Regions from separate parts of the Glutamicibacter sp. NPDC088483 genome, predicted to be linked through region 2. Evidence: riboswitches for the same ligand, from Rfam matches in the RefSeq annotation. Region 2 holds a riboswitch; the other holds the start of a gene.
What was found. A riboswitch is a leader RNA that binds a small molecule or an ion and turns the genes downstream of it on or off. The one in region 2 is predicted to bind S-adenosylmethionine.
Positions count from the first base shown of each region.

Region 1: it holds a riboswitch for S-adenosylmethionine, as region 2 does, so the genes downstream of both, ACIP6G_RS15165 (O-acetylhomoserine aminocarboxypropyltransferase/cysteine synthase family protein) here and ACIP6G_RS16550 (O-acetylhomoserine aminocarboxypropyltransferase/cysteine synthase family protein) in region 2, are expected to answer to the same signal.

Region 1 is NZ_JBIVMP010000007.1:84,744-89,957, reverse strand. Features, by position in the region: gene katG (catalase/peroxidase HPI) at 1-1,493, shown strand, start outside; gene ACIP6G_RS15180 (methylated-DNA--[protein]-cysteine S-methyltransferase) at 1,592-2,221, opposite strand; gene ACIP6G_RS15175 (RNA polymerase sigma factor) at 2,218-2,715, opposite strand; gene ACIP6G_RS15170 (histidine phosphatase family protein) at 2,830-3,390, opposite strand; SAM riboswitch class I at 3,502-3,596, shown strand; gene ACIP6G_RS15165 (O-acetylhomoserine aminocarboxypropyltransferase/cysteine synthase family protein) at 3,712-5,085, shown strand; gene ACIP6G_RS15160 (CoA-binding protein) at 5,085-5,214, shown strand, end outside.
Region 2 is NZ_JBIVMP010000008.1:41,844-47,057, forward strand. Features, by position in the region: gene ACIP6G_RS16540 (PhzF family phenazine biosynthesis protein) at 1-42, opposite strand, end outside; gene ACIP6G_RS16545 (cystathionine gamma-synthase) at 269-1,474, opposite strand; gene ACIP6G_RS16550 (O-acetylhomoserine aminocarboxypropyltransferase/cysteine synthase family protein) at 1,471-2,778, opposite strand; SAM riboswitch class I at 2,863-2,953, opposite strand; gene ACIP6G_RS16555 (LysR family transcriptional regulator) at 3,183-4,124, opposite strand; gene ACIP6G_RS16560 (DUF1852 domain-containing protein) at 4,248-5,214, shown strand, end outside.

The DNA.
Region 1 (5,214 bases), on a different contig from region 2:
CGGATCCGCTGGCCTCGGCCGTAGACATCCGCGAAACCTTCCGCCGCATGGGCATGAACGACGAGGAGACCGTCGCGCTGATCGCCGGTGGCCACACCTTCGGCAAGACCCACGGCGCGCATGCCGATGACAAGATCGGCCCGGATCCAGAAGCAGCTCCGCTTGAAATGCAGGGACTGGGCTGGAAGAACGGCCACGGCACCGGCAAGGGCGCGGACACCGTGTCCTCGGGTCTTGAAGTCACCTGGACCTACCACCCAACCCGCTGGGACAACGAGTTCTTCCACATCCTCTTCGCCTACGAATGGGAACTGTTTGAATCCCCAGCAGGCGCCAAGCAGTGGCGCCCGGTCAACAATGGCGGAGCCGGCTTGGTCCAGCCTGCATTCGAGACCTTGGAACACCGCGAGCCACGCATGCTTACCAGCGACCTGGCCCTGCGCTTCGACCCGGTCTACGGCCCGATCTCCAAGAACTTCAAGGAGAACCCAGACCAGTTCGCAGACGCCTTCGCCCGCGCATGGTTCAAGCTGACCCACCGCGACATGGGCCCGAAGTCCCGCTACTTCGGCCCAGAGGTTCCTGCTGAGGACCTGCTCTGGCAGGATCCACTGCCAGCAGCTCCGCAGACCACCTTGGGTGCAACTGAAGTTGCCGCACTTAAAGCCCTGATCAACGATTCGGGACTGACCGTCCAGCAGCTGGTATCCACGGCTTGGAAGGCCGCTTCGACCTTCCGCACCTCGGATAAGCGCGGCGGCGTTAACGGCGGCCGCATCCGCCTGGAACCACAGGTCTCCTGGAGCGTGAACCAGCCTGAGCAGCTCAAACCGGTAATTGCCAAGCTGGAAGAGATTGTTGACAACTTCAACGCCACTTCCGGGATCAAGGCTTCCTTCGCGGACGTCGTTGTCCTAGCCGGCAACGTCGGAGTCGAGCAGGCAGCCCTGGCAGCTGGCCAGCAGGTCGAGGTTCCATTCACCCCGGGCCGCGTAGACGCAACCCAGGAGCAAACCGACGTTGACCAGTTCGCATGGCTGGAACCAGTTTCCGACGGATTCCGCAACTACGACTCGGGCTTCGTCAAGCTGCCTAGCGAGTACTTGCTGATCGACCGCGCGAATCTGCTGGGCCTCTCGGCACCGGAAGCGACCGTACTGCTCGGTGGACTGCGCGTCATCGGCAATAACTGGGACGGCTCCAACTTGGGCGTCTTCACCGACACCCCAGGCGCGTTGACCAACGACTTCTTCGCGAACCTGCTGGAGCTGGGGTTGGAATGGACCCCATCCGCTGACGAGCAGACCTACACCACCACCGATGGCCGCTGGACCGGCAGCCGCGTGGATCTGGTCTTCGGTGCCAACTCCGAGCTGCGTGCACTGGCCGAGGTTTACGCTTCGGATGATGCCAAGGAGAAGTTCGTCAATGACTTCGCCTCCGCTTGGGCCAAGCTCATGGACGCAGATCGCTTCGAACTGCGCAGCAAGTAGCAGCTGCTGGGCCGCGAGCCCGTAGCAATTAGTGCTGGGCTGCTGCTTCCCGCAAGGGAGGCAGCAGCCCAGCACTTGTTTCATGCGGGAGTTGCCCGTCAGAACAGCGTCGCGGCGCCGCTGGCGAAGTCCGGGTTCTCCAGCTTCAGCAGCTCGGACTTGGCTTCCAAGCCTCCCAGGTAGCCGCCCAATGAACCATCGGTGCGCAGCACCCGATGGCAGGGCAGCACGATGGGAATCGGGTTGGTGGCGCAGGCTGAACCGACGGCCCGCACCGCCTTCGGCTTGCCGATCTGCTGCGCCAGCTGGGCGTAGCTCAGGGTATGCCCGTAATCGATATGACCCAGTTCCAGCTGCACCTGGCGGCGGAACTGGGTGGAGAGCTGCAAGTCCACCGGAAGATCGAAGCCATGCCGCTGGCCCGCGAAATACTCCTCCAGTTGCCGGGCGGCACCATCCAGGCTCGACTTGTCGCGCAGGATCCGCGGGCTGAGCCTTTCCGAGAGCACCTCCAGAATCCGGTCATGGCCTTCGGATTCAAAAGCGACCCGGACCAGCCCGGCATCGGTGCTGGCCAGCAGCAAGGCCCCCACGGGGCTATCGACCACGCGATAGGCAACATCAACAAGTTCCCGTGCACGGGCCCGCTCAACGAGCCGGCCCTGCAGCGAGTCGAGGATTTGCGCTTCAGCGGCCGTAGCCTGCTGCCGATAATTTATTCCGTTCATGGCTGCTCCCTCCATAGTTCTTGGTCATCCATCCGGGCCCGCAGATTCTTGATCCCATCGGCGCCCGAACGCCGGGCGGCAGCTTCGGTGCCGGAAAGGATTCCGGCAATTTGCGCGTAGCTCATTCCGCCCAGATAGCGGTAGGCCACCACCTGCCGCTGCTTGCCAGGAAGCTGGTTCACCTCATGCCACAGCTGCAGGTTCTCCAACTGCAGATCCGGCCGCTGGGCCGATGGGGCCAGGCTGTCCACGTCTTGGCCGATGAGGATTTCCGGCTTGTTCCTGCGCAACTCGTCAATGGCTTTGTTCCGGGCAATACGCACTAGCCATGCCAGGACATTGGCGTCTTCAGGCAATTGCGGGTACGCCTTGAGCGCGGCAAGGAACGTTTCGGACCAGGCGTCTTGCGCGCGATGCTCATCAAGCAGGGCACGGCAAACGCGCAGGACGTTCAGTCCATAGTCCTGGACTATCCGCTCGAACGGTGCTTGCATGGATCTCCTGGCATTTTGCGCCTTCATGGCTTCTCACCATGTAAACGTACGAGGAGACCATTTTGTGAGGCGTGAATGAAAAAAATTTCCTTCACGCAGAGACCCCATGGATTCCTAGAATGCCATCAGATCCAATTCGCTGGCGATCTGCTCAAGGCGGATCAAGTCCAAGTGGAGCATTTCGCCATTTTCCACGCCTTGGGGATCCGTGGTTCCGGCCAATGCGTCACGGATGGTGCGCATGGTGGCCCCATGGCTGACAATCATGACCTTGCGCCCGGCATGCCTGCTGGCCAAGTCCAGCAGCGCTGGCACCGCACGGCTCAAGATCTGGGCACGCGGCTCACGCAGGTCCTTGGCAGCAGCCGATTCCGCTTCGCTGACCTCGGCCATGATCCGGCCTTCCAGCGGGCCGAAGCCGCGTTCAATGAGTTCCGGAACAGCGTTCCCCGTCTCGGCCTCGATCTGCTGGGCAATCAGCGCGGCAGTTTCCCGGGCACGTTCCAAGGGCGAAGCAAGTACCAGCGACCAGTTCTGGCCGATGAGCTGGCGCCCGACCTCGCGAGCTTGTTCGCGCCCGGTAGCGTTCAACGGGATATCGGTACGCCCCTGCAGGCGCCCTGCAAGGTTCCAATCGGTCTGCCCGTGTCGCACCAGTGCCAGCGAAGTATCCATGACTCCAGCCTAACCAGGGTAATAGGTATCGAAGAATCTCCGACAACAGCTCCAATACGCAACGTTACGACTCATAGTTGGGTCACGAACGGTCATGTTGCGAAGATTATTACACCATCCCGAGCGGCTGAGAGATCTGGTTCGATGACGCCGCAGCAACCTGCCACATCCGGTGGTTACGGTGCTACCGCCAGAAACGATGCAGCCGCCTACCCGTTGGACCACAGCAGGAAGCGACATTGATTCCGGGATTCCTGCCTCGATCGCGGCCCGCCCTGCGGTGCCCGCGAAACCCCAATCGACAAGGAGTCGTAAGCCACCATGGCAGATCACAAGTTTGGATTCCGCACCCGCGCATTGCATGCCGGAGGCACCCCCGATGCCGAGCATGGCTCACGCGCAGTGCCGATTTACCAGACCACTTCGTTCGTCTTCAAGGACGCTGACGATGCGGCCAACCTCTTTGCCCTGCAGAAGTACGGCAACATCTACTCGCGTATCGGCAACCCGACCGTAGCGGCTTTCGAAGAGCGCATGGCTTCGCTGGAAGGCGGCATCGGAGCGGTAGCCACCGGCTCGGGCATGGCCGCGGAATTCGTCACCTTCGCGGCCTTGGCCCAGGCAGGCGACCACATTGTGGCTTCCTCGAAGCTCTATGGCGGCACCATCACCCAGCTCGATGTCTCGCTGCGCCGCTTCGGCATCAACACCACTTTCATCGACTCCAATGATCCCGCCGACTTCGAAGCGGCGATCCAGGAAAACACCAAGGCCGTCTACACCGAGGTGGTGGCCAACCCGTCCGGCGACATCGCTGACCTGAAGGGCCTGGCCGAGGTGGCGCACCGCCACGATCTCCCGCTGGTAGTCGATTCGACGCTCACTCCCCCGTACATCCTGCGCCCTATCGAGCACGGCGCGGATATCGTGATCCACTCGGCCACCAAGTTCATCGGCGGGCACGGCACCACCCTGGGCGGCGTGGTCATCGAGTCGGGCAAGTTCAACTGGGGCAATGGCAAGTTCCCCACCATGACCGAACCGGTTGCCAGCTACGGCAACGTCTCCTGGTGGGACAACTTCGGCGAGTACGGCTTCCTGACCAAGCTGCGCAGCGAGCAGCTGCGCGACTTCGGACCGGCTCTGCCGGCCCAGTCCGCATTCCAGCTGCTGCAGGGCCTGGAGACCTTGCCGCAGCGCATGGACAACCACCTGTCCAACGCGAAGCAGGTCGCTGCCTGGTTGCAGGCCGATGAGCGCGTGACCTACGTGAACTATGCCGGCCTGGAATCCCACCCGCAGCACGCGCAGGCCAAGGAGCTGCTGCCCATGGGCGTCGGCTCGGTCTTCAGCTTCGGGGTGAAGGGCGGGCGCGAAGCCGGCTCGAAGTTCATCGAAGCCCTGCAGTTGGCCAGCCACCTGGCCAACATCGGCGATGCCCGCACCCTGGTGCTGCACCCGGCCTCCACCACCCACCAGCAGCTGAGCGCCGAGCAGCTGGTCTCCGCTGGCGTGCCAGAAGATTTGATCCGCCTGTCGGTAGGACTGGAAGATGTCGAGGACATCCTCTGGGATCTGGACCAGGCGCTGGCCGCTTCGCAGGAAGCGATTGCCGGTTCCGCCGCAGGGTTCGAGGCACCGGCCTACGACGGTTCCGCCTGCGCATTGCCAACCGCTTCGAAGGGAGCAATCTAATGACTGCCGTTGATACCGCTTGGGAAGGCCCGGGAGCCGCACAGCGCCTGGAGATCCTGCGTGACACCAAGTCCATCGCCATTGTCGGCGCCTCGAACAAGCCATCGCGCGCCAGCTATTTTGTGGCTA
Region 2 (5,214 bases):
CAAGTCGGGTTCCAAGGCCTGAACCTCCTCGGAGGAGCCCACTGCACCACGGCCCCGTCCTTGCCATCGCCAACTAATGGATTTCGCGGCATAGGCGGCTCCTCGAAAGCAATCGTCGTGAGGGGCGCAGATCGCGATGCCGGAGATCATTAGGTTGGAACCCAGATTTGCAAGCTTGGAGTGCCCCGGAGGCGCGAATCGCTAAGCGGTGCCGACGTCTTGCACGCGGGCCTTCCTGTGCGGACGGCCCGCGTGCTGCGACGGCAGGTCAGGCGGTAGCCAGGCTGCGGTGCTGGATGCTGTCGGCCTCGGAAGCCTTCGCGGCTGCGGCCAGCCCGCGTTCCAGATCGGCAATCAGGTCCTCGGGCTCCTCGATGCCCACCGAGAGGCGGACCAAGTTCGCTGGAATCTCCAGCGGTGTGCCGATCAGCGAAGCGTGGGTCATTTCGCGCGGATAGCAGACCAGGGATTCAACCCCACCCAGGGACACCGAGAGCTGGAAGTATTCCATGGACTCGGCGAAGGCGCGGGCTGCCGCTTCATCGGAGAGCTGCAGTGAGAGGATCCCGCCGAAACCGCGCTGCTGGCGCTTGGCGAGCTCGTGGCCCGGATGGCTTTCCAGCCCGGGATAGTAGACGCGGGCGACCTCGGGACGGTCATCGAGCCAGCGGGCCAGAGTGGTTGCGGTGGCGCAGTGGCGTTCCATGCGCAGGCCCAGGGTCTTCAGCCCCCGGGCGGCCAGGTAGGAATCCTGCGGACCGGAGACCGCTCCCCCGGCGAACTGCTGGTAGCCGACGGCTTCGGCCAACGATTGGCCGCGGTGCAGGTAGTCTGCCACGATGACCGCCCCGCCGAGAACGTCGGAGTGCCCCCCAATGTACTTGGTGGTCGAGTGCACCACCGCGTGCGCTCCGAAGTCAAGCGGCCGCTGCAGGTACGGGGTGGCGAAGGTGTTGTCCACGACCAGCAGGGCGCCGTGCTCGGCGGCGATGGCGGCCCAGCCGGCCAGGTCGGCGATGCCCAGCAGCGGGTTGGACGGGGTCTCCACCCAGAGCAGCGCGGTGTTCGGGCGCAGCGCGGCGCGCACCGCATCCAGGTTGGTGATGTCCACCGCCGAGGAGCTGATCCCCCATTTGCCGTGCAGCTTCGAGATCAGCCGGTTGGTGCCGCCGTAGCCGTCGGCGCCCAGCACGATGTGGTCGCCCGGCTCAAGCACTGCACGCAGCAGCGCATCTTCGGCCGCGATGCCCGAGGCGAAGGAGAACCCGGCGGCGCCGCCTTCCAGCGCGGCGAGCTGGGATTCGAAGCCGTTGCGGGTCGGGTTGGAGCCGCGCGAATACTCGTGCCCGGCGCGCAGCACGTTGATGCCGTCCTGGATGAAGGTGCTGGTCTGGTAGATCGGCGGGATCACCGCACCGGTGTGCGGGTCCTTGTGCTGGCCGGCGTGCACGGCCAGGGTGTTGAAGCCGCTCATGCGAAGCTCACTTCCTTGGTGTCGGCGGTGGTTGCGGCCAGCGCGAGATCCAGCGATTGGGTGATGTCTGCCAGCAGGTCGGCTGGGTCTTCCAGTCCCACCGACAGGCGCAGGGTCGAGGTGTTCAGCCCGGCGGCTGCCAGCTGCGCCTCGGAGAGCCGGCAGTGCGTCATGGTGGCCGGGTGGGCGACCATGGTGCGGGTATCGCCCACATTCGCGGCCAGGCTGATCAGCTTGAGCCCGTCAATGACCGGGGAAACCAGGGATGGGTGGGCCAGCTCGATGGCCAGCACGCAGCCGGTGCCCTTCGGCGCCAGCGCCCGGGCCAGCTCGTGGCTGGGGTGCTCGGGCAGCGCGGGGTGGTGGATGGCGGCAATGCCCGGATACTCGGCAAGCGCGTCGATCAGCCGGGCGACGCTGCGCTGCACGTGGGCCGCGCGCACCGGCAGGGTCTCGATGCCTGCAAGGATGCCCTGGGCGCTGGCCGGTGCGAGGGTCGGGCCCAGATCGTGCAGGAACTTGGAACGAACCAGCATCGCGTAGGCCGCCGGCCCGTGGCGTTCAAGCAGCGAAGCGCCATTCAGCCGCACCCGCGGCGCGGCGATCTGCGGCCAGCGGGAGGAATCGGAGAAATCGAAGGTTCCCGAATCCACCACTATCCCGCCGAGCACCGAGCCGTGCCCGGCCAGAGCCTTGGTGGCCGAGTGCACCACGATGTCCGCTCCGAGTTCCAGCGGGCGCACGTTCAGCGGGGTGGCCAGGGTGTTGTCCACCACCACCGGGATGTTGCGCTCGTGCGCGATGGCCGCAATGGCCGGGATGTCGGCCACGGTGCACAGCGGGTTGGAGACCGATTCTAAGAAGAACGCCCGGGTGTCCTCCTCAATGGCAGCGGCCCAGGCGGCCGGATCGGCTTGGTCGACAAAGCTGACGCGGATCCCGAAGTCGGCGAAGGTGTCGGTGAACAAATCCACGGTGCCGCCGTAGAGCGAGGAGGAAGCCACAATGTGCTTGGGTCCCTGGGTCAGGGCCAGCAGGGACAGGGCCACGGCAGCCTGCCCGGTGGCGGTGGCCACCGCGTGGGCCCCGCCTTCCAGGGCGGCCACGCGCTGTTCGAGAATCGCAACGGTGGGGTTGCCGGTGCGCGAGTAGGTGAAGCCGGCCTGGCGCAGGGCGAACTTCTCCACCGCTTCGGCGTGCGATGCGAATTGGTAGGCCGCGGAATTGTGCAGTGGCGGCAGCATCGGGCGGAAGTCTCCGCTCGGGCGGTACCCTGCGTGCACCGCGTCGGTTTCCTGGCTCATGGCTCCTCCTCGATTCTCTGCGAGGGAGTGCACCGATTGGCATCGTGCGGCGGCACGAAGCTACGCAAAAACGCGTTCGGAACTGCTCCATCGTTCCTGGCGGTAGCACCTTTCGGTTTCCCGATGGTTGCTGCGGCGTCTCCGAGCCAGATCTCTCAGCCGCTCTTGATGGGTTGTTCTTCCATGGTTGGCTATCCGCCGCAAACGGTGCAAGCGGTATCCGGCGCCCGGCTTCATACAAGGCCGCCAGGCTTCATATGACTTCTCGTTGTCATGATGACGCGGTGGCCGGCAGCACTTTATGACGCGACCTTTTGAGATGAATCGGCGTGATGCAGGGGTTTTGCTGGAAGTTTGTGACGATGTGCCGGTGCTCGATGACCGGGGGTTACGCTGCTGGCGGCTCAGCCGAGCACTTCTACCCCGAAGCTGGCGACCACCGTTCGCACTTCTTGCAGGTAGCGCTGGGCCTGGTCGGTGAGCGGGATAGCGGCGTGGTCGATCCAGCCGATTTCGATGCGCTCCTCGATGGCCAGCGGGATGGCCACGATGGAGGGATCCAGCTCGTCGCTGATGATGCCGGTGGAGATCGTGTACCCGCCCAAGCCGATCATGAGGTTGAAGATGGTGGCGCGGTCCGAGACCTGGATTTCGCGTTGGCTGGAGCGCGTGGAGAGCACCTCCTCGGCGAAGTAGAAGGAATTATTCGCGCCCTGGTCGAAGGTCAGCCGGGGCAGGTCTTCGAGGTCTTCGAGCGTGACCTGGGTTCGGGTGGCCAGCGGGTTGCTGCGCGAGATGAAGATGTGCGGATCAGCCAGGAACAGCGGGTGGAAGACCAGCCGGGATTCGCGCAGCAGCTTGTCGATGACCTTTCGGTTGAAGTCGTTGCGGTACAGGATCCCGATGTCGCTGCGCAGCGTGCGCACGTCCTCGATGATCTGCTCGGTGCGGGTCTCGCGCAGCGAAAACTGGTATTCCTCGGCCCCGCTGGCCTGCACCATCCGAACAAAAGCATCCACCGAAAACGAGTAGTGCTGGGTGGAGACGCCCAGCAGCCGCCGGGCGGAGGGGCGGCCGAGATAGCGATGTTCAAGAAGCTCCACCTGCTCGAGGACCTGCCGGGCGTAGCCGAGGAATTCGGCGCCTTCGGCGGTGAGCGTTACTCCCCTGGCCGAACGCATCAGCAAGGTGCGCCCCACCCGTGATTCAAGCTCCTTCATCGCTGAGGACATGCTGGGCTGTGCGACGTAAATCAGGTCGGCGGCAGCCGAAATCGACCCCTCGGAGGCCACCGCCACGAAATAGCGAAGTTGCTGCAGCGTCAAACCATTTGTTCCCTGAACCATAGCCAGAGTCTATATGAATCCATAGTTATATCGAGTTACCCGATATCAAGAATCACCCTGCATGATTGACGCATCGACTTCCCCTCGGCCCACCACGGCCCCCAAAGAAACAGATTGGCCATCATGGCAGACGCGTTGACCTTCAGCATTAGCACCACTAAATTCGACGAGAATTACACCCCGTCAGCAAATTCGCGCACCACCACGAACTTCGCCAATTTGGCGCGTGGAGAGCGCCGCGCAGAGAACCTGAACAATGCTCTAACAATGATCAACCGCCGCTTCAATTCCTTGGCTCACTGGGACAATCCCCAAGGAGACCGATATGCGCTGGAATTGGAAATCATTTCTGCCAACGTGCATTTCACTGCCGATAATAACGACCAGAAATTTCCCCTTTTAGAAGTCCTTGAAACCACGATCGTGGATAAACTCCTAGGCACTCGAACCCAGGGAATAGTCGGCAATAATTTTTCGTCGTACGTCCGCGACTATGACTTCAGTGTGGTGCTTCCTGCGCAGAGTCGTGGCGCCGGCACCCCAGTTCTTCCCGAAGATTTTGGCGATCTCCACGGGCAACTTTTCCAGCACTTCCTTAGCTCGCAGGCCTATGGTCAGCGTTTTGAGCAGCTACCGGTGATCTGCATCAGCGTCTCGACTTCCAAGACCTATTTCCGCACCGGCAACAGCCACCCAGTGCTCGGTTTGGAATACCAGCAGGACGAAAATTCATTGACCGATGCGTACTTCGGGAAAATGGGCTTGAGCGTCCGCTACTTCATGCCGCCAGGTGCCGTGGCACCGCTGGCGTTCTACTTCCGCGGTGACCTGCTCAACGACTACACCAATCTGCAGCTGATCAGCCTGATCAGCACCATGGAGACCTTCCAGAAGATCTACCGCCCGGAAATCTACAATGCCAACTCGGGAGCGCCTGCCGTGTACCACCCGAGTCTCGGCGCCCAGGACTTCTCCCCTACCCGCGTTTTTTATGACCGCGAAGAACGAACCCAGCTAGGCAAGACCCAAGGGAAGTTCGCCGAAGAGCATTTCATTATTCCGAATCGGGAACTGCTCGATCAGTGGTCTT